Regions from separate parts of the Micromonospora sp. WMMC241 genome, predicted to be linked through region 1. Evidence: predicted binding sites of a transcription regulator. Region 1 holds the regulator's gene; each other region holds the start of a gene.
The links. Region 1 encodes HrcA, which represses chaperone genes, less so after heat shock. Its sites were predicted from a motif close to GGTTNGCACNCTCNNNNNGAGNGTGCNAACC; they were not measured.
Positions count from the first base shown of each region.

Region 2: groL (chaperonin GroEL) is a predicted target of HrcA. The motif match lies at 3,765-3,795, and genes of this name have one in related genera.
Region 3: groES (co-chaperone GroES) is a predicted target of HrcA. The motif match lies at 6,458-6,488, and genes of this name have one in related genera.

Region 1 is NZ_JAPZBF010000001.1:1,254,245-1,264,350, forward strand. Features, by position in the region: gene O7598_RS06035 (hypothetical protein) at 1-678, opposite strand, end outside; gene O7598_RS06040 (enoyl-CoA hydratase-related protein) at 833-1,618, opposite strand; gene hemW (radical SAM family heme chaperone HemW) at 1,638-2,861, shown strand; gene O7598_RS06050 (DUF4870 domain-containing protein) at 2,901-3,560, opposite strand; gene hrcA (heat-inducible transcriptional repressor HrcA) at 3,771-4,796, shown strand; gene dnaJ (molecular chaperone DnaJ) at 4,870-6,012, shown strand; gene O7598_RS06065 (16S rRNA (uracil(1498)-N(3))-methyltransferase) at 6,014-6,748, shown strand; gene ppk2 (polyphosphate kinase 2) at 6,757-7,668, opposite strand; gene O7598_RS06075 (SDR family NAD(P)-dependent oxidoreductase) at 7,706-8,467, opposite strand; gene O7598_RS06080 (histidine triad nucleotide-binding protein) at 8,505-8,855, shown strand; gene O7598_RS06085 (serine hydrolase domain-containing protein) at 8,858-10,106, shown strand, end outside.
Region 2 is NZ_JAPZBF010000001.1:343,232-353,337, reverse strand. Features, by position in the region: gene O7598_RS01735 (S8 family serine peptidase) at 1-661, shown strand, start outside; gene O7598_RS01730 (GNAT family N-acetyltransferase) at 695-1,615, shown strand; gene O7598_RS01725 (hypothetical protein) at 1,678-1,878, shown strand; gene groL (chaperonin GroEL) at 1,946-3,568, opposite strand; gene O7598_RS01715 (hypothetical protein) at 3,843-5,261, opposite strand; gene O7598_RS01710 (cold-shock protein) at 5,372-5,575, opposite strand; gene O7598_RS01705 (GNAT family N-acetyltransferase) at 5,799-6,314, shown strand; gene paaN (phenylacetic acid degradation protein PaaN) at 6,377-8,050, opposite strand; gene O7598_RS01695 (GNAT family N-acetyltransferase) at 8,103-9,275, opposite strand; gene thrC (threonine synthase) at 9,514-10,106, opposite strand, start outside.
Region 3 is NZ_JAPZBF010000001.1:684,457-694,562, forward strand. Features, by position in the region: gene O7598_RS03395 (ROK family protein) at 1-1,097, opposite strand, end outside; gene O7598_RS03400 (sugar ABC transporter permease) at 1,129-2,388, opposite strand; gene O7598_RS03405 (ATP-binding cassette domain-containing protein) at 2,385-3,203, opposite strand; gene O7598_RS03410 (sugar ABC transporter substrate-binding protein) at 3,311-4,414, opposite strand; gene ybaK (Cys-tRNA(Pro) deacylase) at 4,603-5,082, opposite strand; gene O7598_RS03420 (THUMP-like domain-containing protein) at 5,134-6,366, opposite strand; gene groES (co-chaperone GroES) at 6,623-6,937, shown strand; gene groL (chaperonin GroEL) at 7,008-8,654, shown strand; gene O7598_RS03435 (sulfite oxidase) at 8,779-10,106, shown strand, end outside.

The sequences.
Region 1 (10,106 bases):
CACCGTCAGCCCGGTCAGGTTCGACGCCGCGGTCAACCGGGGCAGTCCCCAGTCGAGCGTCAGGCCCTCCAGCACCGCGCTGGCCGCGGCCGGCCCGCGCATGGTCGGCGTCGAACCGACCGTGCAGGCCACCGCGCCGGTCGCCGAGCCGAGCAACGCGCGGCTGAGGACCTCCGACTCGTCCGCCCACTTCTCGTACGCCTCGGGGTAGGCCGACCGCTGCACCCGCTGGGCGGCCTCGGTCACCCGCATCTCCTCCCAGCCCCGCACCTTCTTCAGCGCGGCGTAGAACTTCCGCGCCGCGTAGCGCGGGTCGCGGATCTCCTCCGGGGTGCCCCAGCCCTGGCTCGGGCGCTGCTGGAACAGCCCGAGCGAGTCCCGGTCGCCGTGGGCGATGTTGCGCAGGTGCGACTCCTGGTAGGCGGTGGCCAGCGCCACCACCACGGCCCGCTCGGGCATTCCGCGCTGCATGCCGATGGCCGCGATGGTGGCCGCGTTTGCCATCTGGTCGGCGCCGAGCACCACCTCGCCGTCGGCCTGCACGGTGCAGGTCCGGCTGGCCAGCGGCAGCCGCAGGTGGTGACCGAACTGCTTGGTCACGAACCAGATCGCGAGCAGAGCCAGTACGCACACCACCACACCAGATGCCACGATCGACGCTCGCGTCCGCACCAGCACCCCCAGTCACGACAGTCCGACCAGCGTACGTCGCCGGCGCCGCTTCCCGACTCGGCCGACCGGCCTGCTCGCCCCCGCGTCACCGGCCCGTGACGGGTCGCTGTTAAAAGGGGCCCCCGCCTATACCGAATACGTTAGGAAGGGGCCCCTCCTTTCATTCTCCGGCGGGCACCCACGCGGCGGGGCGCTTCTCGCGGAACGCGAGCACCCCCTCCCGCCCCTCGCCGGAGAGGAAGTACCCGGTGGAGAGCGCCGCCAACTCGGCGATCTCCGCCCGCAGGTCGGTCGCGGACGGCCGGCGCAGCAGCTCCTTCGCCCCGGCCAGCGCGGCCGGCGCCCCCTTCACCAGCGAGGCGCAGAAGCGCTCCACGGCGTCGTCCAGCCCGTCCGCCGGCACCGCGGCGGTGACCAGGCCGATCTCGGCGGCCCGCCGCCCGTCGAACGTGTCGCCGGTCAGGTACAGCTCGGCGGCGGCCCGCGGGCTCAGCCGGGGCAGCACGGTCGCCGAGATGACCGCCGGGATCACGCCGATCCGCACCTCGGTGAACGCGAACGTGGCCGCCTCGGCGCAGACCGCGAGGTCGGCGGCGGCGATCAGGCCCAACCCGCCGGCCCGGGCCGGCCCGGCCACCTTCGCCAGCACCGGCTTCGGGCACTCCCGCACGGCGACCAGCACGTCGCCGAGCATCCCGGCCGGCACGGTCCCGCTGGCGTACGCGGCGGCGGTCTCCTTCAGGTCGGCGCCGGAGCAGAACACCGGGCCGGTGTGGTCCAGCACGATCACCCGGACCGCGTCGTCGGCGACCGCCGCGGCCAGCCCGGCCAGCAGCTCGGTCATCAGCGGGGTGGAGAGCGCGTTGCGGTTGTGCGGGCTGTCCAGGGTGAGGGTGGTCACCCCACGGGCCGTGGCGACCCGCACGAGAGCGTCCGGAGAGGTCATGCCGGGCACACTAGTGGCCATGCCCGGCGTCCTTCCAGAAGGTGAACCCGTCCCGCGCGACGGGTCGCTGCCCGCTGCCGCCCGCCGCGCCGTCGGCGCCCGCGGCTTCGGGGTGTACGTGCACGTCCCGTTCTGCGCCAGCCGGTGCGGTTACTGCGACTTCAACACCTACACCGCCGCCGAGCTGGGCGGCGGGGCGAGCCGGGAGACGTACGCCGACACCGTGCTGGCCGAGCTGGCGCTCGCCGGCCGGGTGCTGGGCGACTCCCCGCCGCCGCGGGTGGACACGGTCTTCGTCGGCGGCGGAACTCCCACCCTGCTGCCCGCCGACGACCTGGCCCGGATCCTCGACGGGATCGACCGCACCTGGGGGCTGGCCGCCGACGTCGAGGTGACCACCGAGGCCAACCCCGAGTCGGTGACCCCGGAGTCGCTGAAGACGCTGCGGGCGGCCGGCTACACCCGGATCTCGCTGGGCATGCAGTCGGCCGCGCCGGGGGTGCTCGCGGTGCTCGACCGGCGGCACGGCGCGGGCCGGGCCACCGCCGCCGCCCGGGAGGCGCGCGACGCCGGGTTCGACCACGTGAACCTGGACCTGATCTACGGCACGCCGGGGGAGACGGCGGACGACTTCGCGGCCTCGCTGGCCCAGGTGGTCGACGCGGGGGTGGACCACGTCAGCGCGTACGCCCTGATCGTGGAGGACGGCACCCGGCTGGCCGCGCGGATGCGCCGGGGCGAGCTGCCGTACCCCTCCGACGACGTGGCGGCGGACCGCTACCTGGCCGCGGAGGCGGCGCTCGGCGCGGCCGGTTTCTCCTGGTACGAGGTGTCCAACTGGGCCCGGTCCGAGGCGGCGGCGTGCCGGCACAACCTGCTCTACTGGACCGGCGCCGACTGGTGGGGCCTGGGCCCGGGGGCGCACAGCCACGTCGGCGGCGTGCGCTGGTGGAACGTGAAGCACCCGGCGGCGTACGCGGAGCGGCTGGCGGCCGGGGCGTCGCCCGCGCTGGCCCGGGAGCGGCTCACCGGCGACGAGCAGCACATGGAGGACGTGATGCTGCGGCTGCGTCTCGCCTCCGGGCTGCCGCTGGACGTGCTGGACACCGCCGGTCGGGCCGGCGCCGAGCGGGCCCGGGTGGGCGGGCTGCTCGACGCCGGGGCGTACGCCGAGGGTCGGGCCGTGCTCACGTTGCGCGGCCGGCTGCTGGCCGACGCGGTCGTGCGCGACCTGCTGCCCTGACCGGTCGGTCGGCCGAGGACCTCGGCCGACCGGACCTGGTCACTTGGTGAAGCTGTAGCTCATCGGGTAGCGGTAGAGCACGCCGTCGTTCGCCTTGACGCCGCCGATGATCCCGAAGATCAGCGGCACGAGCCAGACGAGCATCGGGACGAAGAACAGGATGCCGCAGGTGACCAGCGTGAGCACCCAGGCCAGCACGCCGGCGACGGCCCAGGTGATCTGGAAGTTCAGCGCCGCCACCGCGTGCGCGCGGACGGTCGGCGACTGCTGCCCCCGGGTCATCAGCGCGACGAGCGGGGCGACCCAGCCGAGGAGGCCACCGCCGATGATCACGCCGGCGGCGCCGCCGAAGTGCGCGACCAGGGCCCAGGTCTTCTCGTCGTTGTTGGCGTAGGCGGCCGGGCCGTACCCGGCGCCGGCGGGGTAGCCGGCCCCGTAGCCCGGGGCACCGCCACCCGGCGGGGGATAGCCACCCGGCGGAGGGTAGCCACCCGGCGGGGGATAGCCACCCGCCGGAGGCTGGCCGCCCGGGGGCGGATAGCCACCGGGCGGGGGATAGCCGCCTCCGCCCGGGGCCCCGGACAGTGGTGCGGTGGGGGGCTCGTCGGCCGGCGACGAGCCGTAGGGGGCCGACGGCGCGGCCGGGTCGGGCTGGGGGTTGGGGTCCCCCGCTCCGGGCGGGCGAGGAGGTTCAGTCATGCACGTCACGGTAGGTCCCGGGAGCAAGCGGCACCAGGGCTGTTCGGCCCCGGCGCGGCGGGCCGGACCGGCGGGCCGGACCGGGGGTGCGCCACTGATCATCGCGTCGGCGGGGGTGCCGACGTAGACTGGCACTCGCTACAGTCGAGTGCCAGCCGCCCGGCGGATGCCGCGCGTCGCCCGGCCGAGGTGCGTCAGGAGGTGGGGGAGATGGGTCTCGACGACCGCAAGCTCGCCGTGCTGCGCGCCATCGTCGAGGACTACGTCCACACGCAGGAGCCGGTGGGCAGCAAGGCCCTTGTCGAACGGCACCAGCTCGGCGTCTCGCCGGCGACGGTGCGCAACGACATGGCGGTGCTGGAGGAGGAGGGCTACATCCGGCAGCCGCACACCAGCGCCGGCCGGGTGCCCACCGACCGCGGCTACCGCCTCTTCGTCGACCGGCTCTCCCGGGTCAAGCCGCTCAGCCCGGCCGAGCGCCGGGCGATCGAGCGTTTCCTGGTCGGCGCGGTCGACCTCGACGACGTGGTGCATCGCACGGTCCGGCTGCTGGCCCAGCTCACCCGGCAGGTCGCGGTGGTGCAATATCCCAGCCTGGCGCGGTCCAAGGTGCGCCACCTGGAACTGGTGCCGATCTCCACCACCCGGCTGATGGTCGTCATGATCGCCGACACCGGGCGGGTCGAGCAGCGGCTGGTCGAGCTGCCCGCCCCGGTCCCCGCCGAGGACGTGACCGACCTGCGCCGGCTGGTCAACGAGAAGCTGGTCGGCAGCCAGCTCGCCGAGACGCCGCCGCTGGTGCAGGCGCTCGTCGAGGAGTCCGCGCCGCACCTGCGCCCGGCCATGACCACGCTCTCCACGGTGCTGCTGGAGACGCTCGTCGAACGGCACGAGGAGCGGATCGCGCTGGCCGGCACCGCCAACCTGACCCGGGGCGGCCTGCTCGACTTCCAGGGCTCGCTGCGACCCATCCTCGAGGCGCTCGAGGAGGAGGTCGTGCTGCTCAAGTTGATCGGCGAGACGGAACCGAGCAACGCCACCCGGGTGCTCATCGGCGACGAGAACGAGATCGACAACCTGCGGGCCGCCTCGGTGGTCAGCACCGGATACGGCCCGGGCGCCACCATCGTGGGCGGGCTCGGCGTACTCGGGCCGACCCGGATGGACTACCCCGGCAATATCGCCATGGTGAGGGCCGTGGCACGCTACGTGGGCGAGCTGCTGGCCCAGAACTGACCAGTCAGGGCCGACGGCCGGCTGCGGCCGACGACCGGCGAGACGCGAGACGAACATGAGGACACCGAACCCAGTGGCCAGGGACTACTACGGCATTCTCGGCGTGAGCCGGGACGCCTCCGACGACGACATCAAGCGTGCCTACCGCAAGCTGGCGCGGCAGTACCACCCGGACGTGAATCCGGACCCGGAGGCACAGGAGAAGTTCAAGGACATCAACGCCGCGTACGAGGTCCTCTCGGACGACCGGAAGCGGCAGATCGTCGACCTCGGTGGCGACCCGCTCGCCCCGGGCGGCGGCGGCGGGGGCCCGGGCGGCCCGGGCGGGGCCGGCCCGTTCGTCGGCTTCCAGGACATCATGGACGCGTTCTTCGGCGGCGCGGCGGGCGGCAGCCGGGGTCCCCGGCCGCGTACCCGGCCGGGCGCCGACGCGATCCTGCGCCTGGAGCTGGACCTCAACGAGACCGCGTTCGGCGTCGAGGCGCCGATCACCGTCGACACCGCGGTGCTCTGCACCACCTGCTCCGGCGCCGGCACCGCCGCCGGCACCCACCTGGCCACCTGCGAGGCGTGCGGCGGCCGGGGCGAGGTGCAGTCGGTGCAGCGGACGTTCCTCGGCCAGGTGGTCTCCGCCCGGCCGTGCACCGTCTGCCAGGGCTACGGCACCACGATCCCGCACCCCTGCCCGACCTGCGCCGGCGACGGCCGGGTGCGCACCCGCCGCTCGCTGACCGTCAAGATCCCGGCCGGCGTCGAGGACGGCATGCGGATCCGGCTGGCCCAGCAGGGCGAGGTCGGCCCGGGCGGCGGCACCGCCGGCGACCTCTACGTCGAGATCCACGAGCGGACCCACGACGTCTACTCCCGCAAGGGCGACGACCTGCACTGCCGGGTGACCGTGCCGATGACCGCCGCCGCGCTCGGCACCCGGCTGACCATCAAGACGCTCGACAGCGAGGAGGTCGTCGACGTCAAGCCGGGCACCCAGCCCGGCAGCACGCTTCGGCTGCGCGCCCGCGGCGTGCCGCACCTGCGCGGCACCGGCCGGGGCGACCTCTACGTCCACCTGGACGTGCGCACCCCGACGAAGCTCGACGCCGACCAGGAGCGGATGCTGCGCGACTTCGCCAAGACCCGCGGTGAGGAGGTCGCCGAGCTGACCAAGCAGGGCGGTTTCTTCTCCCGGATGCGCGACGCCTTCAACGGGCACGCCTGACGTGTCGGCGCCGCTGTTCCTGGTCGAGGCGCTGCCCACCGGTGACACGGTGACGCTGGACGGCCCCGAGGGCCATCACGCGGCCACCGTGCAGCGGCTGCGCGTCGGCCAGGAACTGCTGCTCGCCGACGGCCGGGGCGGGACCGCCGCCGCGGTGGTCACCGCCGTCGGCCGGGGCACCCTCGACCTGCGGATCACCACCCGGGGGTACGCCGACGCGTGCGTACCCCGGCTGGTCGTGGTGCAGGGGATCGCCAAGGGCGACCGGGGTGAGCTGGCCGTGCAGGCGATGACCGAGGTCGGGGTGGACGAGATCGTGCCCTGGGCGGCGTCCCGCTCGGTCACCCAGTGGCGCGGCGACCGGGGCGTACGGGCCCGGGAGAAGTGGGCGGCCACCGCCCGGGAGGCCGCCAAGCAGGCCCGCCGCCCGTGGCTGCCGGTGGTGGCCGGCGCCCCGGACGAGTCCACCGCCACTGTCACCCGGCGGATCGCCGGCGCCGCCGCGACGTTCGTGCTGCACGAGGAGGCCGACGAGCGGCTGAGCACGGCCGAGCTGCCGTCGACCGGCGAGATCGTCCTGGTGGTCGGCCCCGAGGGCGGCATCGCCGAGCCGGAGCTGGCCGCTTTCCGCGAGGCCGGCGCCCGTACCGTGCGCCTGGGCCCGTCCGTGCTGCGCACCTCCACCGCCGGGGTCGCCGCGCTCAGCGTGCTCGCCACCCGCCTGGGCCGCTGGTAGGCCCTCGGTCAGGGGCGCGGGAAGATCGGCACCGGCTGGTCCTCGGGGCCCAGGTCCAGGCCCGCCGGGCCGATGATCAGCGGGTCGGGCGTGCCGACCACGTCGACGTCCTTGCCGTCGTAGTCGAACCTGTGCAGCACGTGCCGCATCGCCTCCAGCCGGGCCCGCTTCTTGTCGTTGCTCTTCACCACCGTCCACGGCGCGTCCGCGGTGTCGGTCCAGAAGAACATCGCCTCCTTGGCCTCGGTGTACTCGTCCCAGCGGTCGAGTGAGGCCAGGTCCATGGGGGACAGCTTCCACTGCCGCACCGGGTCCACCTTGCGCACCACGAACCGGGTGCGCTGCTCGTTGCGGGACACCGAGAACCAGAACTTCACCAGCCGGATCCCGGAACGCACCAGCATCCTTTCCAGGTCCGGGACCTGCCGCAGGAACTCCAGGTACTCGTTACGGGAGCAGAAGCCCATCACCCGTTCCACGCCGGCCCGGTTGTACCAGGACCGGTCGAAGAGCACGATCTCGCCGGCGGTCGGCAGGTGGGCCAGCCAGCGCTGGAAGTACCACTGGCCGGCCTCCCGCTCGTCCGGCTTGACCAGGGCGACGACGCTCGCCCCGCGGGGGTTGAGGTGCTCCATGAAGCGCTTGATGGTGCCGCCCTTGCCGGCGGCGTCGCGGCCCTCGAAGAGGATCACCAGCCGCTCGCCGGTGTCCTTGATCCAGTCCTGGAGCTTGAGCAGTTCGATCTGCAGCAGCCGCTTCTGGTGGTCGTACTCGTCCCGGTCGAGGCGCTGCTCGTACGGGTAGTCGTCACGCCACGTCTCGACGGGGCTGCCGTCCGGCCGCAGCAGCACGGGGTCGTCGTCGTGCCCGTCGACCACGCGGTAGTCGGCGGCGATGTCCAGCAGCTCGGTGTCGGCCATGCCCGGGGTACCTACCCCGTCACCCGGTTTCGACGCGTCAGCTCCGCAGGTAGGACGCGCCGTTCAGGTCGACGATGGTGCCGGCGGCCCACTCGGCCTCCGGGCTGGCCAGCCAGTGCACCGCCGCCGCGATCTCCTCCGGACGGGCCACCCGACGGAACGGCGACTGCGCCCGCACCGCCTCGCCGCGCTCGCTCTTGAGGTGCTCGTTGGTCATGTCGGTCTCCACGAAGCCCGGGGCGACGCAGGCCACCCCGATGCCGTACGGCGCCAGGGCCACCGCCAGCGACTGCGCCATCGCGTTCATCCCCGCCTTGCTGGCCCCGTACGCCGGGTTGGCCGGCTCGCCCCGGAACGCTCCCCGGGAGGAGACGTTGACGATCCGCCCGCCCCGCTCCCGCATGTGCTGAGCGGCGCACCACGACGCGTTCGCGGCGCCGAACAGGTTGGTGTCGAGCACCTCCCGCCAGCGCGCCCGCCACTGCTCGTAGGTGCTCTCGAAGACCGGGTGCGGCGGGTCGGCCGGCCCGAACACGCCGGCGTTGTTGACCAGCACGTCGAGCCCGCCCAGCAGCCCGGCGGCGGCGTCCACCATGGTCCGGACCGCGTCCGGGTCGGCCAGGTCGGCGCGGACCACCACGTGCCCGTCGCCGGGCAGCTCGGCGCGGAGCGCCCCGGCCAGGTCGGCGGAGTCCCGGTGGTGGATCGCGACCCGGTCCCCGCCGGCCGCGAACGCCCGCGCCACCGCCCGCCCGATGCCCCGCGAGGCCCCCGTCACCAGCACCGCCCGTCCCGCCATGCCGGCCATCCTGCCGTACGTTCCTTACACTGCTGCGATGGGAGTCGACTGCCTGTTCTGCCGGATCGTCGCCGGGGAGATCCCGGCCACCATCGTCCGTGAGACCGCCACCACCCTGGCCTTCCGGGACATCGACCCGAAGGCGCCCACCCACGTGCTGGTGATCCCCAAGGAGCACTACGTGGACGTGGCCACGCTGGCGCAGGGCGACCCGACGCTCGCCGGTGAGCTGCTCAACACCGCCGCGCTGGTGGCCGAGGAGGAGGGCCTGACGGTGGACGGGTTCCGGCTCATGTTCAACACCGGCCCGTACGGCGGCCAGGAGGTCTTCCACGTGCACGCCCACCTGCTCGGCGGGGCGCCGCTGGGCCCGATGCTCTGCCGCTGACCGTGACCACGATCTCCGACCGGCTCGGCCGGATGGTGCGGCAGGCCCAGGCCAAGGGGCGGATCCCGGCCGTGTCGGCGGCCCTGCACCGGGCGGACCGGCCGCTCTGGACCTGCGCGGTGGGCGGCACCGGCAACGACACCCCGCTCGACCCGGAGACCGTCTTCCGGATCGGCTCGGTCACCAAGACGTTCACCGCGGTGCTGATCATGCAGTGCCGCGACGACGGCCTGCTCGACCTGGACGACCCGGTCGGGCGGCACCTCGACCTGCCCGCGCACGGCGAACTGACCGTGCGCCGGCTGCTGTCGCACACCGCCGGCCTGCAACGTGAGCCACACGGCGACGTGTGGGACAGCCTGCGCGCGCCGGGCGTCGACGAGTTGCTGGCCGACCTGGCCCGGGCCGAGCGGGTGCTGCCCACCGGCCGTCGCTTCCACTACTTCAACCTGGGCATGGCGCTGCTCGGCGAGCTGGTCGCCCGGCGGCGCGGCGTCAGCTGGGCCGAGGTGCTCGCCGAGCGGGTGCTCGTCCCGCTCGGGCTGACCGCCACCGCCACCGGGCCGGGGGAGCGGGCGGCCACCGGGCACCTGGTCGACGCCTACTCCGACGAGGCGCACCCGGAGCCGCCCACCGACTTCGGCGCGGTGGCGCCGGCCGCCCAGCTCTGGAGCACCGCGACGGACATGGCCCGCTGGGCGGCCTTCCTGGCCGACCCGGCCGCGCTCGACCCGGCCGGCGCGGTGCTCGCGCCGGCCACGGTCGAGGAGATGCGCTGGCCGCTCACCACGACCGACGAGTCGCTCTGGTCGGCCGGTTTCGGCCTCGGGCTGATCCTGGTGCCGCAGGCGGACCGGGTGACCCACGTGGGGCACGACGGCGCGATGCCCGGTTTCCTGGCCGCCGTCTACGGCCGGCGCGGCGGGGAGGGCACGGCCGGCGCCATGGGGTGCGCGGTGCTCGGCTCGTCCGGCGCCGGGGTGGAGGTGCTCGACCTGACGCACGCGCTGCTCGCCGCCGCCGCCGAGCACGACCCGGCCGAGATCGAGCCGTGGCGTCCCGGCCCGCCCGCGCCCGCGCACCTGCGCGGCATGCTGGGCCGCTGGTGGGGCGAGGGGTTCGAGCAGGTCTTCTCCTGGCACGACGGGGCGCTGCGGGCCCGGGGCGCGGACGACCCGGCCGGGAAGCCGCCGGCCGTGTTCGCGCCGCTGCCGGAGCGGCCCGACGTGTTCCGCACGGTCTCCGGGCGGG
Region 2 (10,106 bases), 910 kb from region 1:
CAACCTGGACCGCAACCTCGGCAGCCCGGCCCGCTACCTGGACTGTCTCCAGTTCATGCTGGCGCCGTTCCCGCCGGGCGGGAACCCGCTGACCGACGGCCGGCCGCAGCGCGCGCCGGACGTGCTGACCAACTCGTGGGGCTGCCCGCCGCTGGAGGGGTGCGACCCGGGGGCGCTGCGCCCGGCGACCGCCGCCCTGGCCGCGGCCGGCATCCTGGTGGTGGCCGCCGCCGGCAACGAGGGGCCCCACTGCGGTTCCATCTCGGACCCACCGGCGCCGTACCCGGACGTGCTCACGGTCGGCGCGGTCGACCGGTCCCGTCGGCTCACCGAGTTCTCCAGCCGGGGCCCGACCGGGACGGTCGCGAAGCCCGACCTGGTGGCCCCCGGCGCGGCCGTGCCGTCGGCGTTCCCCGGCGGCGGGTACGCCACCCTGGACGGCACCTCGATGGCCACCCCGCAGGTGGCGGGCGTGGTGGCGTTGATGTGGTCGGCCAATCCGGCGCTGGTGGGTGACCTGGACCGGACCCGGCGGATCCTCACCGAGACCGCCACCCCGGCCACCGTTCCGGGCGGCTCGACCTGTGGCGGCACCCGGGACCTGGTCGGCGCCGGCCTGGTCGACGCGTACGCGGCGGTGCGGGCGGCCCGCGCCGGTTAACAAACCTTGCCCGATGGCCTAACGTCGGCCGCCATGGAGATCATCGAGCTGGGCCCGGAGCGCCTGCCCGAGGTCGTCGACCTCTGCCGGCGGGCGCTGGACCTGCCGGAGGACGCGGCCGAGGCGCCGGCCGTGGTGGCCACGCTGGCCGTGCGGGCGGCGGCCGACCGTCCGGTGCTGTGCCTCGGCGCGGTCCGCGACGGCACGCTGGTCGGGGCCCTGGTCGGGTCGCTGTCGGCGACCGATCCGCGGCGCGGCCACGTCGACCTGGTCGCGGTGGCGCCGACGGAGCGCCGCCGGGGGATCGGCACGGCGCTGCTGACCGGGGCGGAGGATCGGCTGGCCGCGCTCGGCGCGTCCGAGCTGCTGCTGGCCGGCAACCCGCCGTACTACGCCTGGCCGGGCATCGACGTCCGGTACACCCCGGCGGTCTGCGCCGCGTCGCGGCTCGGCTACCGGCAGGACCGGACGGCCTGGAACATGACCGCCGCGCTGACCGAGGGGTCGCCGGCGCTGCGCCCGACCGAGGCCGCCGAGCATCGGCTGGCCGCTCACGGCGTGACGGTACGCCGGGCCAATCCGGCGGACCTGCCGGCGTTGGTCGGGTTCGCCAGGTCGGTGTTCGGCGGCACCTGGGACGGTGAGCTGGCCGGCTCGGTGGGCCGCCCGGACGCGGGCACGCACCTGGCCGAGCGGGACGGCGAGATCCTCGGCTTCGCCGCGTACGGGTCCGCGCGGCCGAGCTGGTTCGGGCCGATGGGCACCGCCCCGGCGGCCGAGGGCTCGGGGATCGGCGGGGTGCTGCTGCGCCGCTGTCTCCGGGACCAGGCGGCGGCCGGGATCGCCGCGGCGCAGATCGGCTGGGTGGGGCCGGTGCCGTTCTACTCCGGCGCGGCCGGCGCCCGGATCGAGCGCGTCTTCTTCCTCTACCGGAAAGCCATCAAAGGCGCATAACGCCGTTCGCCCTCCGCGATGATCGGCCGCCCCCTACGGTCGAGGCACGGAGGAGGCGGCGCATGCCCACGGATGACGAACGGACCCACGAGCCGGCCGGCGAACTGGCCGCCGATCGGCTCGACCTCGGCGACGCCGAGCAGGACGCCGCCGACCAGCCACCCACGGAGGAAGCACGCCAACCGGTGGACGAGCCGAGGCGGCTGGTCCCGCCGTACGACCGGGCGCACAAGCGGCGCAACCAACGCCCGCTGCCCACCTGAGGCGACATGCGGAAGGGGCGGACCGCTGACGCGGCCCGCCCCTTCCGGCGTACTGGTGGAGCTGGACTCAGAAGTCCATCTCCCCGCCACCCGGGCCAGCCGGGGCGGCCGGGGTCTTCTCCGGCTTGTCCGCCACGACGGCCTCGGTGGTGAGGAACAGCGCGGCGATCGAGGCGGCGTTCTGCAGCGCGGAACGCGTCACCTTGGCCGGGTCGATGATGCCGGCGGCCAGCAGGTCCACGTACTCGCCGGTCGCGGCGTTGAGGCCGTGACCCGGGTCGAGGTTGCGAACCCGCTCGACGACGACGCCACCCTCGAGGCCGGCGTTGACGGCGATCTGCCGCAGCGGGGCGTCCAGCGCGATCTTGACGATCTGCGCGCCGGTCGCCTCGTCGCCGGCCAGGTCCAGCTTGTCGAAGGCGGTCTTGCCGGCCTGCACCAGCGCGACGCCACCACCCGGGACGATGCCCTCCTCGACGGCGGCCTTCGCGTTGCGGACGGCGTCCTCGATGCGGTGCTTGCGCTCCTTCAGCTCGACCTCGGTGGCCGCGCCGACCTTGATCACCGCAACACCGCCGGCCAGCTTGGCCAGACGCTCCTGCAGCTTCTCCCGGTCGTAGTCGGAGTCGCTCTTGTCGATCTCGGCCCGGATCTGGTTGACCCGACCCTGGATCTGGTCGGCGTCGCCGGCGCCGTCGACGATGGTGGTCTCGTCCTTGGTCACCACGACCTTGCGGGCGCGGCCCAGCATGTCGAGGTTGACGGCGTCCAGCTTGAGGCCGACCTCCTCGCTGATGACCTGGCCACCGGCGAGGATGGCGATGTCGGTCAGCATGGCCTTGCGGCGGTCACCGAAGCCCGGCGCCTTGACGGCGACCGACTTGAAAGTGCCACGGACCTTGTTGACCACCAGGGTGGCGAGGGCCTCGCCCTCCAGGTCCTCGGCGATGATCAGCAGCGGCTTGCCCGACTGCATGACCTTCTCCAGGATCGGGAGCAGGTCCTTCACCGACGAGATCTTGCTGTTGACGATCAGGATGTAGGGGTCGTCGAAGACGGCCTCCATACGCTCCGGGTCGGTCATGAAGTAGGCGGAGATGTAGCCCTTGTCGAAGCGCATGCCCTCGGTGAGCTCGAGCTCGAGGCCGAAGGTGTTGCTCTCCTCGACGGTGATGACGCCTTCCTTGCCCACCTTGTCCATCGCCTCGGCGATGATCTCACCGACGGTGGTGTCACCGGCGGAGATGGAGGCGGTGGAGGCGATCTGCTCCTTGGTCTCCACGTCCTTGGCGAGCTTGAGCAGCTCCTCCGAGACGTTGGCGACGGCGGCCTCGATGCCCCGCTTCAGGGCCATCGGGTTGGCACCGGCGGCCACGTTGCGCAGACCCTCGCGAACCAGGGCCTGGGCCAGGACGGTCGCCGTCGTCGTGCCGTCACCGGCGACGTCGTCGGTCTTCTTCGCGACCTCCTTGACCAGCTCGGCGCCGATCTTCTCGTACGGGTCCTCGAGCTCGATCTCCTTGGCGATGCTCACACCATCGTTGGTGATGGTGGGGGCACCCCACTTCTTCTCGAGCACGACGTTGCGGCCCCTCGGGCCGAGCGTCACCTTCACGGCGTCGGCGAGCTGGTTCATGCCCCGCTCGAGGCCGCGGCGCGCCTCTTCGTCGAACGCGATCATCTTGGCCATACGGCGTTGTCCTCCTGGACACTCACGGGCCACCCGGGATGCCCGGATGGGCCGTCTGGTGTACGCACCTTGGGGACGTCGCCACCTGGCGACGACGACGTCCTCCTCGGTCGGGCCGGACAGCCCGCGACGACCGGCCCCGTGCCGCGCCGACGCCCTCCAGGCACCTGCGCGGCCGTGGCCCTACCGCCCCGACCATTGGCACTCACCGTACGCGAGTGCCAATGACTTGTTTAGCACTCTCCCTAGCCGAGTGCAAGCACGACAGCGCCGCTCAGCCGAGTTCCGCAGCCAGTCGGGCCGCGTTCACCGGGCCTTCGTGGGCCCGCTGCTCGGCGTACGCGGCGACCAGCCCGACGAGCTGCGCGAGGTAGGCCGGCACGGCCACCGCGGCGCCGATCACCGCCAGCGCCACCGCACCGACAGTGGTGCCCGGCGCCGCCGTCGGATCGGCACCGAACAGCGCGCCGCTCACCGCGCTCACCACGACGTCCAGCACGCTCGCCGCGACGAGCGCGCACACCACCAGCGCCACCCGGCCCAGCATCATGCCGAAGCGCTGGTGGAACATCCGCCAGGCCCGCCCGATCGGATCCTGCCGCTCGAACAGGTACACCGGCCCGAACAGCGCCACCGCGAACCCGGCGTAGACGCCGGGCAGCAGGCAGAAGCAGGCGCCGACGGTGACCAGCAGCGAGACCACGATCGTCCAGCCCCACAGGCCGAGCGCGCGGCGCAGCCCGTACCGCAGCGCGGCGCCGACACCCACCGGCTCGCCGGCCGCCTGCCGGGCCACCACCCAGGTGCCCGCGGCCCAGCCCACGGCCTGGAGCGGACCCAGGAGCAGGGCGGCGAGCAGCACCGCGCCGTAGAACACGAAGAACCGCTCCAGGTAGCCGTCCGGCAGCACCGGCGCGCCGTCCGAGCCGGTCACCATCTGATCGGTGGGCACGAGGAAGAGCGAGAGGACGGAGATCACCGCCGCCGGGACGCCCTGGGTGAGCAGCATGATCGGCAGGAGCTGCCGCCACCCCCGCCGCACCGCGCCCACGCACCGGGCGAACCAGCCGCCGACGCCCGCGTGCGGCGGGGTGACGAGCGGATCGTTCGGGTCGAGACCCGGATACCAGCCGTGCGGACCGCCGGGCACCGGCTGCGCGGGGAAGGCCGCGCCGGGCATCGGATGACCGGGGTACGCCGGGCCGGCCTGCCAGTTCCAGCCGGAGGACGGTACGGCGTCCGGCGCGGGCCAGCCCGGCGCGGCGGTGTCCGGCGCGGGCCAGCCCGGCGGGGCGGCGTCCGGCGCGGGCCAGCCCGGCGGGGCGGCGTCCGGCGCGGGCCAGCCCGGCGGGGCGGCGTCCGGCGCGGGCCAGCCCGGCGGGGCGGCGTCCGGCGCGGGCCAGCCCGGCGGGGTGCCCTGCTGCGCCGGCCACCCGGGCGGCGGCGGGCCGTCCGGAGTGGGGCCGGGCGGGGTGCCGTACCCGTGCGGGGTGGAGCGGCCCGGGTCGGAGTCGGACGGCCCGGCGGTGGCCGGCGCGGCCCACGGGTCGGCGGCCGGCGGACCGGAGGTGGGCGTCGGCGGATCGGACGGGCCCGCCTGCGCCGGCACCGGCCCGGCGGCCGGCGATGCGGGCCGGTTCGGGTCGGTCGGGGGCACCGGTGGGGTGGAACCCGACGGGGGCAGCTCGGACATGGGCCCTCCTCAGCGGCAACGGCTGGAACGGCTCATGATCTTCCACGGTGCGGTGCCACGACGCTGCACCGGTCGGGGTGGTTCGGCCGCGTGCGGCGGCCGCCGAGGGATCAGGCGATGACGCGGACGTGCTCGGCCTGCGGACCCTTCTGGCCCTGGGCGATCTCGAACTCGACCCGCTGGCCGTCGTCCAGTGCCTTGTAGCCGTCCATCTCGATCGCGGAGAAGTGGACGAAGACGTCCTGCCCGCCGTCGACGGCGATGAAGCCGTAGCCCTTCTCGGCGTTGAACCACTTCACGGTGCCCTGTGCCACGGTGCACTTCCTCACTCTGCGCGGCGTTCCAAGACCCGGGAACCGGCGGACCGGCACCGGCGGCGCACCGGTTCGAGCCATCGGCGACGGCCGCTGAATTCGGTGACCGAAATCGCACGCTACACGAGGCGTGACGACGGCGCACGACCACAAATCGGGCATAATTCGGCCGCCTGCGGCCCCGCCGGAGCACGATTCCGGACCGATCCGGTATGCATGCGGCATGACCAGCGCGCCCACCCCGACCACGGTCCGCCGGATCCGCCCCGAGGACGCCGCCCGGATGCGGGCGCTGCGGCTGGAGATGCTGGCCGACGCGCCGCTGGCCTTCCTGGAGACCGTCGCCGAGGCCGCCGCCCGGCCGCACGCCGACTTCGCAGCCCGGGTGGCGACCGTCTCCCGGGGCGACCACACCGCCCAGTTCGTCGCCGACCCGGGCGGTCGCCTGGTCGGCCACGCCGGGGGCACCGTCGCACCGGACGAGCCGGGCCTGACGCTCGTCTACGCGGTCTACGTGACGCCCGCCCGGCGCGGCAGCGGGCTGCTCGCCGCGCTTGTGGACGAGGTGGCGGCCTGGTCGCGCGCCTGCGGGCGGCCGGAACTGATGATGGAGGTGGTGGTCGGCAACGACCGCGCCTTCCGTGCCTACCAGAAGCTGGGCTTCACCGACACCGGCGTACGCGTCCGGCACCCGCGGATCCCCGCCCTGCGCGAACTCCAGATGCGCCGCCCGGCCTGACCTCCGCGTCGTTAAGAGGGGGCCCCTCCTCTACCGAATGCGTTAAGAAGGGGCCCCGCCTTTCACGCGTGGCGGCGTGACTGGACGATGCGGAAGCGGTTCGCGACGTAGGCGCCGTCGGTGAGCGCCGAGTTGGCCGCGGGGTTCGCGCCCGAGCCGTGGAAGTCGGAGAACGCCGCCGACTGGTTGACGAACACGCCACCGGTCAGGTTGCAGGACAGGTGCACCCCGGCGTCGACCGCCGCCGCCTCGGCCGCGTCCAGCACCGCCTCGTCGGTGGAGTAGACGGCGGCGGTCAGCGCGCCCTTCTCCCCCACCGTCTCGCGCAGCACGCGCAGGCTGTGCTCGGTCGAGTCGGTCGCGATGGCGAACGAGATCGGCCCGAACCACTCCCGCCCATAGGTCGCGGTGTCGCCGGCGTCCAGCTTCACCACCGTCGGCGTACGCACCACGGCGCCCGGGAAGGACGGGTGCTCGACGGTGCGCGACTCCAGCACCGGCTCGCCGACCTTGGTCACCTCGTCGAGGCGCTCCAGCACCCCGTCGTTGACGATGGCGCCGGTCAACTCCACGCCCCGGGCCGGGTCGGCGGTGAGCTTGGCGACCGCGCTGGCGATCCCGGCGGCCACCTCGTCGAAGCTCTTGTGCCCCTGGTCGGTCTCGATGCCGTCGCGGGGGATCAGCAGGTTCTGCGAGGTGGTGCACATCTGGCCGCTGTAGAGCGTGAGCGTGAAGCCCAGGTTGCGGCAGAGCCCGGCGAAGTCGTCGGTGGAGTCGATCACCACAGTGTTCAGGCCGGCCTTCTCCGTGTAGACGGCGGCCTGCCGGGCGTTGGACTCCAGCCAGTCGCCGTACTCGGTGGAGCCGGTGAAGTCGACGATCTTCACGGCCGGGTGCAGGGCCAGCGTCGAGGCGAGCTTCTCGCCGGCCGCCTCCGGGGCGAGCTGCACCAGGTTCGGGTCGAAGCCGGCCTCGGCGAGCACCTGGCGGGCGTACTTCACGGTGATCGCCAGCGGCAGCACCGCGCGCGGGTGCGGCTTCACCACCACCGGGTTGCCGGTGACCAGCGAGGCGAACAACCCCGGGTACGAGTTCCAGGTCGGGAACGTGTTGCAGCCGACGACCAGGGCCACCCCGCGCGGCACCACGTGGAACGTCTTGGTCATCCGCAGCGGGTCGCCCTTGCCGGCGGCCTTCTCCCAACCGGCCGTCCCCGGGTGCCGGGTCATCTCCGAGTACGCGTAGGCGACCGCCTCCAGCGCCCGGTCCAGCGCGTGCGCGCCACCGGCCTGGAACGCCATCACGAACGCCTGGCCGCTGGTGAACTGCACCGCGTTGGCCAGCTCGAAGATGTTCCTGTGCAGGCGGTCGAGGATCTCCAGGCACACCCCGGCGCGGGCCTTCGGGCCGGCGTCACGCCAGGCCGGCAGCGCGGCGGTGGCGGCGTCCACGAGCTGGTCGGCGCCGGCGTGCGGGTAGCGCACGTCCAGCGGCACGCCGAACGGGCTGGCCTCGGTGGCGACCGTGCTGCCGTCGCCGGGTTGGTCGAGCGGGAAGTCGCCGCCCAGGTACGCCTCGAAGGCGGCCTTGCCGTCGGCGGCGGCGGTCTCGCCGTACACCCGAGGGCTGGGCGACTCGGGATAGGCCGACCAGTACCCGCGCTCCGTGATCGCGGTCAGCGCCCGGTCGAGGGTCTCGGCGTGCCTGTCGTACAGGGGGTGCGGGGTCTCCGTCATGCCCGCCATCATGCAACAGGAAGGCACCAGATCAGTAGGGGCGTGTCACAACTCAGATGGCCAACTGCCAGTCGACCGAGCCGGCGGCCGGGCGGAAGCCGAGCTGCTCGTTGATCGCGATCATCGGGGCGTTGGCGGCGGCGTTCCAGGTGTCGACGGTCCGCAGCGCCGGTTCGTGCGCCAGCGCGTACCCCAGGTTGGCGGCCTTGCAGAGCAGGCCGAGCCGGTGGCCGCGGTGGCCGGGGTCGACGATGGTGATCTGCTGCCAGGCGTGGTCGGTGCTGCTCGCGTTGAGGCTGAGCTGGCTCCAGCCGACCAACCGGCCGGACGCCTCGTGCACCGCGCCGGTGTTGTAGCGACGCACGCCCCGGGCGTCGAGCGCCCGTTCCACGCTCCGCTTCCGCTGCGCGTCCATCTTCTGCTGCTCCCACGCCAGCTCCCCCATGGGCGCGTCGAGCAGCAGGCGGCCCTCCAGGTGGGCGACGTCCGCGACGTGCTCGTCGGGCACGCGGTCGCGCCAGCGCACGGTCCGGTAGCCGGCGGCTGCGGCGCGGGCCTCGGACAGCAGCGCGGCCAGCCGGGTCCGGTCGAGCGCGGCCACGTCGAGCCGGCGGCGGACGTCGACGTTTGCCGCCGTCGCGCCCATCGCGGCGGCGAACGCGACACCCGGGAACTCCCGGTCCTCCTCGCCGGGCAGCGCGGCGACGGTGGAACCCACCAGCCGCTTGCCGCCGTGCTCCCGGAGCAGCCGCAGGCCGTGCTCGTGCAGCGCGCGGCCGATCCCGCGCCGCCGGTGGGCCGGGTCCACCACCAGCTCGACGCCGGCGTTCTCGGTGTTCTCCAGCGTGTGCAGGTGCAGCCGGAGCCAGCCGACCGGCTCGCCGTCGAGGCGGGCGACGGACCAGCGCCCGTCGATCCCGGGCATCGGGTGGCGCAGCAGCGCCTCGAACCGCCGCCGGCAGGTCGGTGGCAGGTCGGGCTCGTCGACGGCGCGGGCCGCGCAGTCGATCCGGTACGCCGCGTCCAGCGTCGGCTGGTCGGCGGGGTCGAGCGGCGCGACGGTCAGGCCCATGACGGTGATCCTGGGCCGGGAACGGCGACAGGGCCAGCGGATTTCCGCTGGCCCTGCGCGAGGTTGGTCGGGAGGGACGTCCGCACAACGCCTCCGGCGTTGGGTCGCAAAACTTAGAAAAGTCTCCGGCGGATGCCCTCCCGCACGGAGCATCTTGCGCCGTCCGGTTCCTGCCGTCAAGTCCTTGCCGGCGGTTTTCTGCCACTCCCCGCAGTTTCCCCGTCACCCCCTGGTCGCCCCCAACCCCCCACCCGGGCGCGCCGAACCCCGCCCCCTTCGCCGATCTTGCACTTTCCGCCCCGACAGAAAGGGCGAATCACCCACATCGAGGGCCACAACTGCAAGATCGCGGAGGAGGGCGGGAGGGAGGGAGGGAGGGGCGGGGCGGGGGTTATGGGAGGAGGCCGGCGTCTCGGGCGGCGCGCAGGTTGGGCTTGATGCGGTGGGTGGGGCCGGACTCGGCGGCCACCGCGTCGAGCGTCTTGAGGCCCTCACCGGTGTTGAAGACCACCGTCTCCGCCGTGGGATCGAGCCGGCCGGACTCCACCAGCTTGCGCAGCACCGCCACCGTCACGCCGCCCGCGGTCTCGGCGAACACACCTGTGGTGCGGGCGAGCAGCCGGATCGCCGCGCGGATCTCGTCGTCGTCGGCGTACTCCATCCAGCCGCCGGTGCGACGGACCGCCTCCAGCGCGTAGACGCCGGCCGCCGGGTCGCCGATGTTCAGCGACTTGGCGATGCCGGTCGGCTTGACCGGGACGATGGTGTCGCGGTCGTCGTGCAGCGCGGTGGCGATCGGGTTGCAGCCGGCCGACTGCGCGCCGAACACCTTCCAGCCACCGGCCGGCGCCTCCACCAGCCCGATCTCGACCAGCTCGGAGAACGCCTTGTCAATCTTGGTGAGCAGCTCCCCGCTGGCCATCGGGATGACCACCTGGGCCGGGATCCGCCAGCCCAACTGCTCGGCCACCTCGTAGCCGAGCG
Region 3 (10,106 bases), 570 kb from region 1:
GGGGTACGCAGCCGCACGTGCTCCAGGCAGGCGGGCAGGCCGTTGCGGTTGAGCCGGCTGCGCACCTGGGCGGCGGCGGCCAGGTAGAGGTCGCGCATGGTGCCGCCGAAGATGACCATCTCCGGGTTGAAGATGTTGACCAGGTTGGCCACGCCGAAGCCGAGCCAGTCCCCGGCCTGCCGGACCGCGCTCTGCGCGCGGGCGTCCCCACGGTCGGCGGCGTCGAAGACGGCGAGCAGCGCGTCCCGGCCGCGTTCGTCGGCACGGCCGGCGGTGCGCAGCAGCCCGTGCTCGCCGATCTCGGTCTCCCAGCAGCCGTTCCGGCCGCAGTCGCAGCGCATGCCGTCGCGGACCACCACCATGTGGCCGACCTCGCCGCCGTAGCCGCCGTGCCCGGTCAGTCGCCGCCCACCGGCGATGATGCCGGCGCCGACGCCGACGTCGCCGTACAGGTAGATGACGTTGTCGCAGCCGGTGGCCGCGCCACGGGCGTGTTCGGCGTAGGCGGCCACGTCGGCCACGTTGCCCACGGTGATGGGCACGTCGATGCCCAGCTCGGCGGCGAGCGCCCCGCCGATCGGCTCGTCCACCCAACCGGTGGTCGGGCTGAGCCGCACCAGCCCGTCGTCGCGGCGGACCATGCCGCACACGGCCACCCCCGCGCCCACGCACAGCGAGTCCGGCGGCACCGCCTGGTGCATCTCCTTGACCGCGCCGGCCAGCAGCGGCGCGGCCTCCCCGGCGACCAGGTTGCGCGGCCGGTCCAGCTCGCGACGATCGAGCACCTCGCCGCCGAGCCCGACCCGTGCGGCCCGCAGCCGGTCCACCTCGACGCTGTACGCGTACGCGTACACCCGTCCCGACTCGGGCCGGACGACAAGTGACGGTCGTCCGGCCCGGCCGGTCTCCTTCGGCGTCCCCTCGCTGACCAGACCGGCGCCGGCCAGGTCGGCGGTCAGCGCGCCGATGGTGCTGCGGTTCAGCCCGAGCGCGGTGGTCAGCTCCGCGCGGGTGGTGGCGCCGTGCACGTGCACGTAGCGGAGCAATGCGCCCAGGTTCTGCCGGCGGATCTCGTCCTGACTGGGCCCCGCGCGCATTGCCACTGCCATGGTGTGTCCGTACCCGGGATCAGCGCACGCCGGTGGCGGCGGCGCGCCGCCGCGACAGCGCGTCGATGGTGGCGGCGGCGAGCAGCACCACGCCGGTGACCACGTACTTGACGCCCGAGCTGTATCCCATCAGTCCCATACCGTTGTCGATCACCGCGATCACCGCGCCGCCGAGCACGGCGTCGAGGACCCGGCCCTTGCCGCCGAAGAGGCTGGTGCCGCCGATCACCGCCGCGCCGACGGCGTAGAGCAGCACGTTACTGCCGCCGGTGTTGGGGTCGACCGAGTTGGCCCGGCTGGCCGCCACGATGCCGCCGATGGCGGCCATTCCGGAGCAGATGACGAAGACGGAGATGCGGATCTTGTCCACGTTGATGCCGGCCCGGCGGGCCGCCTCGGCGTTGCCGCCGACCGCGTAGATGTGCCGGCCGTAGCTGGTGCGCTGGAGCACGAACGTCCAGACGACCAGCAGCAGCGCGATGATCGGCACCACGATCGGCACGCCCTTGAGCGAGACCACCAGGACGTTGCGGCTGCGCTCCAGGTTGAGCACGTAGACCGCGACGCCGAGGATCACGGCGAGGCCACCGATCCGGGCGGCGACCACCGCGATCGGGTCGGTGAGCAGGCCCCGCGCGGACCGGTTGCGGTGCCGCAGCAGCTGCACGGCGGCGTACCCGCCGACGGCGAGCGCGGCGAGCGTCCAGCCCAGCACGGGCGCGAGGTTGCGGTTGGCGATCGCGACCAGCACGTCGTCCCGGACCGCGATGTTGGCGCCCTCGTCCATCAGCGTCAGCACGACGCCCTGGAAGGCGAGGAAGCCGGCGAGCGTCACCACGAAGGAGGGGATGCCGACCTTCGCGACCAGCAGGCCGAGCACGACGCCGATCACCACGCCGGTGACGACGGCGGCGAGCGTCGCCACGTACCAGGGGTAGCCGAGCACGGTGACCACGTTGGCCAGGATCGCGGCGCAGACGCCGCTGGCGAAGCCGGCGGAGAGGTCGATCTCGCCGAGGAGCAGGACGAAGACCAGGCCCATCGCGATGAGCGTGACCGCCGCGCCCTGGGTGAAGAGGTTCGCCAGGTTGCCGGCGGTGAAGAACGACGGGCGGGCGATCGAGAAGCCCACCGCGAGCACGAGCAGCATGATCACGGCGGGCAGGGCGCCGATGTCGCCACCGCGTACCCGGCGCCAGTAGTTGCTCACGTGGCTGCCCACGGTCGGCGCCGGGGTGACGCTGGCCGGGCCTTCCTTCTTCACGGCGGTGGCGGTCATCGGACGGCTCCTGGGGTGATGTCGGCGGGCGCGGCGCCGGTGCCGTTGCTGCCCGGCTCGCCGGTGAGGCCGAGGTCGCCGGAGCGACCGGCGGTGATCAGCTCGACCACCTGCGAATGGGTGATGTCGGTGGTCTTCACCTGGGCGACCATCTGGCCGAGGTAGAGCGCGGCGATCCGGTCGGAGACGGCGAAGACGTCGTTCATGTTGTGCGAGATGAGCACCACGGCCAGACCCTTGTCCGCCAGCCGGCGGACCAGCTCCAGCACCTGGGCGGTCTGCGCGACGCCGAGCGCGGCGGTCGGCTCGTCCAGGATGACCAGCTTGCTGTTCCAGAGCACCGCCTTGGCGATCGCCACCGTCTGCCGTTGCCCGCCGGAGAGGCTGGAGACGTGCTGGCGCAGCGACTTGACGGTGCGCACGCTCAGGCCGGCCAGGGTCTCGGCGGCCATCTGCTCCATGGTCGGCTCGTCGAGCACGATGCCGCTGCGCTTCTCCCGGCCGAGGAACATGTTCTGCACGATGTCGAGGTTGTCGCAGAGCGCCAGGTCCTGGTAGACGACCTCGATCCCGAGCGCGGCGGCGTCCCGGGGGCTGTTGATGCTCACCGGCCGGCCGTCGAAGAGGAACTCGCCGGCCTCGGTGGGGTAGATGCCGCTGATGCACTTGACCAGGGTCGACTTGCCGGCGCCGTTGTCGCCGACCAGCGCGGTCACCTCGCCGGGGTGCGCGGCGAAGGCGACGTCACGCAGCACCTGGACGGGACCGAAGCTCTTGTCGATCCCGCGTAGCTCCAGCAGGGGGGTTGCGGACACGGGGGGTCTCCTTTGGGCGGAGGGAGGTCTCGGATCCCGTCCGGCGAGGGCGCCGCCCGGCACGGGAGTCGTCCCGTGCCGGGCGGCGCCGCCTGAGGCGGGGTGGGTCAGCTCACGCCGGCGTCGGTGCAGAGCTTGGCGAACGCACCGGTGCAGAGCTCTTCCTTGGTGACGTAACCGTCGGCCACGACGTCCTTGACGTTGTCCTTGTAGATGGCCTTCGGCTCCAGCAGCACGGCCGGCACGTCCCGGTTGCCCTCCGGGTCCTTGACGGTCTGGCCGGTGTCCTTCTTCTCGCCCTTGGCGAGCGCGATGGCCAGCTCGGAGGCGGCGTCCGCCTCCTTCTTGACCGCCTTGTAGACGGTCATGCACTGGTCACCGGCGAGGATGTTCTGCAGGCCCTCCTTGGTGGCGTCCTGACCGGTCACCGGGACCTTGCCGTTGAGCTTGTTCTTCTTCAGCACCGAGATGGCCGCGTTGCCGAGGCCGTCGTTGGCGGCGAGCACACCGTCGATCTTGCCGCCGGCCTTGGTCAGCTGCTGCTCGAAGATGGTGGCGGCCTGCGCGTTGTCCCAGGCCGGCACCGGGTCGTCGGCGACCTTGGTGTATTCCTTCGCGTCGAACTTCGGCTTGAGCACCGAGTCGTACCCGTTCTTGAACAGGGTGGCGTTGTTGTCGGTCGGCGAACCGTTGAGGTACGCGATCGACGGGTTCTTGGCGCCCTTGTCGGTCAGGCACTTGCTCAGGCCCTCGCCCTGGAGCTTGCCGACGGCCTCGTTGTCGAAGCTGACGTAGTACTGGGCGGAGCCGCCCAGGGTCAGCCGGTCGTAGTCGATGGTGGCGACGCCCTGCGACTTGGCCTTGTCGAGCACGGCCTTGCCGGTGCCGGAGTCCAGGTTGACGATCATCAGCACGTTCACGCCGTTGGTGATCATCTGGTCGGCGATGGTCTGGAACGCGGTCTTGTCGTTCTGCGCGTTCTGGATGTCGGACTCGACGCCGGCGGCGTCGAAGGCCGCCTTGAGGAACTTGCGGTCCGCGCCCTCCCAGCGGGCGGAGGACTTGCTGTCCGGCAGGATCACGCCGATCTTCGGCTTCTTGTCGTTCGAACCGCCGGCCTGGTCGGAAGAACCGCCGTTGTCACCACAGGCGGCCATGCTGCCGGTCGCGAGGAGACCGACGGCCGCGAAGGTGAGGAAGCCCTTGCGCATGTGCACGGGTCCTTTCGGGGGGTGGGGGGAGTTGCGTCCAGTGTTTTGTTGTGTCCGGCAACGTATTCCGCGCTTCCCGCGCTCCGCAAGAGTGCCGAGGTCAGAAGTTTGTTGGCGGCGGTAACAATTCAGCAACGCGGTTGTCACCTCACCGACACCGGCTGCGGAAACGCTCCCAGACGTCCGGTTCAGCCGGCCGCGATCGGGGCGGTCACGGCCCCGGTCAGCGCCACCAGATCGGCCGGCGCAAGCTGCACCTGGAGACCTCGGCGGCCGGCCGAGACATAGACGGTCGGGTGATCCAGCGCGGACGCGTCGACCACGGTCGGCAGCGCCCTGCGCTGCCCGAGCGGGCTGATCCCGCCCCGCACGTATCCGGTCGTCCGCTCGGCCACCGCCCGGTCCGCCAACGCGGCCCGCTTGCCGCCGACCGACGCGGCCAGCGCCTTCAGGTCCAGCTCCCCGGTCACCGGCACCACCGCCACGGTCAGCCTGCCGTCGACCTCGGCGACCAGCGACTTGAAAACCCGCTCCGGTGGCACCCCGAGCGCGGCGGCGACCAGCGCGCCGTAGTTCGGCGCGTCCGGCGACACGTCGTACGGGTGCGTGGTGTGCGCGATCTTCCGCCTGGTCAGCAGCGCGGTCGCCGGAGTGCCCTGTCCCGCCATGAGGGTCAAGCTAACCCGGCGACCGCCGCCCGGCGAGCCGGAACCGTCCGGTCAGCCGGCGGTCGGCACCGGGCGGCAGATCAGCACGGTGGGCGCGCCGGCCACCCGGGTCAGCACCAGGCTGGCCGCCTCGTCGCCGGCCAGCCGCAGGTCGCGGCGCAGCTTCTCCGGCTCCAGCGCCGACCCCCGCTTGCGGATCTCCACCCGGCCGACCCGACGTTCCCGCAACAGGGCACGTAGCCGCTTCAACGAGAACGGCAGCACGTCGGTGATCTCCAGGCAGCGGGCGAACGGCGTCGACCTGGGCTCGTCGGCGTACAGGTAGGCGATCGTCGGGTCGGCGAGTGTGGCGTCGAGGTCGGCGGCCAGCTCCGCGACCAGGTGCGCGCGCACCACCGCCGGGTCCGGGTCGTAGAGGAACCGCCGGACCGGGCCGACCGCGGCGTCCTCCGCGCCGGTTCCGGTGAGGTGATAACAGGGGGCCCCGCCTCTACCGGAGGCGTTAACAGGGGGCCCTTCCTTCTCCCGCAGCACTGTGGCGCGGCGGGGGACGCCGGCGAGAGGGCCGCACCAGAGCGCGGCCTCCACCAGGTCGCCGTCCACGCTCACCCACTCGGCCTCGGCGCCGGCCGGGATCAGCGCGTGGTCCAGCCCGGGCGCCACCTTGACCACGGTGTGCGGCACCCGCGCGGCCAGCCCGGTGACGAAGTCCCACGGCGGGGAGTAGGCGTTCGGGTCGAAGATGCGGCGACCGGTGCCGGCCCGCCGGCGCGCCGGGTCGCAGAACGCGCCGTCCACCCGGCGCACGTCGAACGCGGTGGCGTCGCCGCACTCGATCGTGACCAGATCCGCCAGCCCGGCCGCCTCGGCGTTCGCGGCGGCCATCGCGGCGGTCACCGGGTCGGCCTCCACCCCGTACACCCGGATGCCGGCGCGGGCCGCGGCGAGCGCGTCGGCGCCCAGCCCGCAGCCCAGGTCGGCGAGGCGGGTCACGCCCGCGGCGCGCAACCGGGCGGCCCGCCGGTCGGCGACCACCCGGCGGGTGGCCTGCTCCAGTCCGGCTCGGGTGAGGAGCATCCCGGCCGCCGCCGCGCCGAACTTGCCGGCGGCCCGGCGGCGCAGCTCCGCCTGGGTCAGCGCCGCCGCCGCGAGTCCACCCGGGATCTCGGCCGAGCGCAGCGCGGCCGCCGCCGACAGCGGGTCGCCGCCGGCCACCTCCGCCGCGGCGGCGAGCGCGGCCGACCCCTCGGGGGTACGCAGCGCGGCGAGCTGGTCGAGATCCACCCGACCATTCTCCCGACCCGGTCCGGCGGCGACACGGTGGGCGCGACGCTGGCACTCTCCTTGACGGAGTGCTAGCCGAGGAATAACCTGCGATTAGCACTCTCACCCTGAGGGTGCCAACCTCCGGGCCCTGGTGTCCGGCGGTTGAACGCCAGGCGGACCGGCACCCGCGACGACGGCCCCGCCCGGTGGCATGTGGCAGATTGACGCTGGTCGGCACGCCGACCGGTAACGACACCCAGTACCCCAGGAGGGTATGCCCGTGACTACCGCGACCAAGGTTGCGATCAAGCCGCTCGAGGACCGCATCGTGGTGCAGGCGAACGAGGCCGAGACCACCACCGCCTCGGGCATCGTGATCCCCGACACCGCCAAGGAGAAGCCGCAGGAGGGCACCGTCCTCGCTGTCGGCCCGGGCCGGATCGACGACAAGGGCAACCGCGTGCCGGTCGACGTGAAGGTCGGCGACACCGTTCTCTACTCGAAGTACGGCGGCACCGAGGTCAAGTACGCCGGCGAGGAGTACCTGGTGCTCTCCGCCCGCGACGTCCTCGCGGTCATCGAGAAGTAAGCAACCGATCAGTGTCGTTGCCCCGGTCCGGCTCGCCGGGCCGGGGCAACGTCGCTTCGAAGGGATACTGATGGCAAAGATCCTGAGCTTCTCGGATGACGCCCGGCACCTGCTCGAGCACGGTGTCAACGCCCTCGCGGACGCGGTCAAGGTCACCCTCGGCCCCCGCGGGCGCAACGTCGTCCTGGACAAGAAGTTCGGTGTGCCCACGATCACCAACGACGGCGTGACCATCGCCAAGGAGATCGAGCTCACCAACCCGTACGAGAACCTCGGCGCGCAGCTGGTCAAGGAGGTGGCGACCAAGACCAACGACGTCGCCGGCGACGGGACCACCACCGCGACCGTGCTGGCCCAGGCCATGGTCCGCGAGGGCCTGCGCAACGTGGCCGCCGGCACCAACCCGACCGGCCTGAAGCGGGGCATCGACGCGGCGGCCGCCAAGGTCTCCGAGGCGCTGCTCGGCAAGGCCGTCGAGGTCGCCAGCAAGGAGTCGATCGCGCACGTGGCGACCGTCTCCGCGCAGGACGCCGCGATCGGCGAGCTGATCGCCGAGGCGATGGAGCGGGTCGGCCGCGACGGTGTGATCACCGTCGAGGAGGGTTCGGCGCTCACCACCGAGCTGGACGTGACCGAGGGTCTCCAGTTCGACAAGGGCTTCATCTCGCCGAACTTCGTCACCGACGTGGAGGGGCAGGAGTCGGTCCTGGAGGACCCGTACATCCTGATCACCACGCAGAAGATCTCGGCGATCGAGGAGCTGCTGCCGCTGCTGGAGAAGGTCCTCCAGAACAACAAGCCGCTGCTCATCATCGCCGAGGACGTCGAGGGCCAGGCCCTGTCCACGCTGGTGGTCAACGCCATCCGCAAGACCGTCAAGGTCTGCGCGGTGAAGGCGCCCGGCTTCGGCGACCGCCGCAAGGCGATGCTGCAGGACATGGCGGTCCTGACCGGCGCCGAGCTGGTCGCCCCGGAGCTGGGCTACAAGCTCGACCAGGTCGGCCTGGAGGTGCTCGGCACCGCCCGTCGCGTCGTGGTCGACAAGGAGAACACCACTGTCGTCGACGGTGGCGGCCAGTCCACCGAGGTCGCCGACCGGGTCGCCCAGATCCGCAAGGAGATCGAGGCGTCGGACTCCGAGTGGGACCGGGAGAAGCTCTCCGAGCGTCTGGCGAAGCTCTCCGGCGGCATCGCGGTGATCAAGGTCGGCGCGGCCACCGAGGTCGAGATGAAGGAGCGCAAGCACCGCATCGAGGACGCCATCGCCGCGACCAAGGCCGCGGTCGAGGAGGGTACGGTCCCGGGCGGCGGCGCCGCGCTGGCCCAGATCCTGCCGGTGCTCGACGACGACCTGGGCTTCACCGGCGAGGAGAAGGTCGGTGTCTCGATCGTGCGCAAGGCGCTGGTCGAGCCGCTGCGCTGGATCGCCCAGAACGCCGGCCACGACGGTTACGTGGTGGTGCAGAAGGTCGTCGGCCAGGAGTGGGGCACCGGCCTCGACGCCGCCACCGGCGAGTACGTCGACCTGGCCAAGGCCGGCATCCTCGACCCGGTGAAGGTGACCCGCAACGCGGTCTCCAACGCCGCCTCGATCGCCGGCCTGCTGCTCACCACCGAGAGCCTCGTGGTGGAGAAGCCGGCCGAGCCGGAGCCGGCCGCCGCCGGCGGGCACGGCCACTCGCACGGCCACGGCCACCAGCACGGCCCGGGTTTCTGACCCGAGGAGTAAGGCCCGACGTCGGGGCACATCGCCGAGCCGGCGGTGTGCCCCGACGCCCATCCGCTTACGGAACGCTGACGAGATTGGCAACCGGCCCGACCGGTCGACCACACTGGGCCGGGTGAGCCCGATCTCCCGCCGCCACGCGGCACTCTCCGGTGTCGTCGCCGCCGTGGTGGCGCTCGGCGTCGCCGAACCGGTGGCCGTCCTGACCGGTCCCCGGTCCGCCCCCCTGATCGCCGTCGGCGGCCTCGTGGTCGACCTGGTGCCCGAGCCGCTCAAGCAGTTCGCCATCGACGTCTTCGGCAGGTACGACAAGATCGCGCTGCTGGTCGGCACGGCGCTGCTGCTGGGCGGCTTCGCGGCGCTGCTCGGCCTGGCCGCGGCCCGACGGCTGGCGTTGGGCCTGGCCGGCATCGCCGCGTTCGCCGCGCTCGGCGTGACCGCCGCGCTGACCCGGCCCGGCGCGGACGGGTTCGACGCGCTGCCGTCGCTGGTCGGCGCCGGTCTCGGCGGGCTGACGCTCTGGGCGTTCGTGGCCGGCCCGCTGCGGGCCGACCGCGCCCCGGCGGGCACCGGATCGGCGTCGCCGGCCGGGCCTCCGCTGCCCTCGGCGATGCCGGAGCCGGCGTCCCGGCCCACGCCGCCACCGTCGGTGGCCGCCGCGCTCGCGCGCGAGGAGGAGCATCCGGGCGGCTGGGAGCCGATGGAGGGCGGTGACCAGGAGTCGCGGCGCCGGTTCCTGCGCGGCGCCGGCCTGTTGACCGGCGCGGCGGCGGTCGCCGGCCTCGGCGGGCACTGGCTGGCCGGCCGACGTGGTGTGTCGGCGGCGCGGGAGGCGGTGACGTTGCCCGCCCCGGCGGTGCCCGCCCCGCCGGTGCCGGCCGGCGCGGACCTGTCCCTGCCCCGGCTCGCTCCCTACGTCACCCCGAACCGGGAGTTCTACCGGATCGACACCGCGCTGGTGGTGCCGCAGGTGGACCCGGTCACCTGGAAGCTGCGCATCCACGGCCGGGTCCGCAACCCGATCGAACTGAGCTTCGACGAGCTGCTGGCCCGGCCGATGGTCGAGCGGTACGTGACGCTGGCCTGCGTCTCCAACGAGGTGGGCGGCGATCTGATCGGCAACGCCCGCTGGCTCGGCGTGCCGATCAAGGAGCTGCTGGACGAGGCCGGCCCGGAGGAGGGCGCGGACCAGGTGGTCGGGCGGTCGGCCGACGGCTGGACCTGCGGCACGCCCACCTCGGTGCTGCGCGACGGGCGGGACGCGCTGCTCGCGGTGGGGATGAACGGCGAGCCGCTGCCGGTCGAGCACGGCTTCCCGGTGCGGATGGTGGTGCCCGGCCTCTACGGGTACGTCTCGGCGTGCAAGTGGTTGACCGAGCTGGAGCTGACCAGCTTCGCCGACTTCGACGCGTACTGGGTACCGCGCGGCTGGTCCGCCCAGGG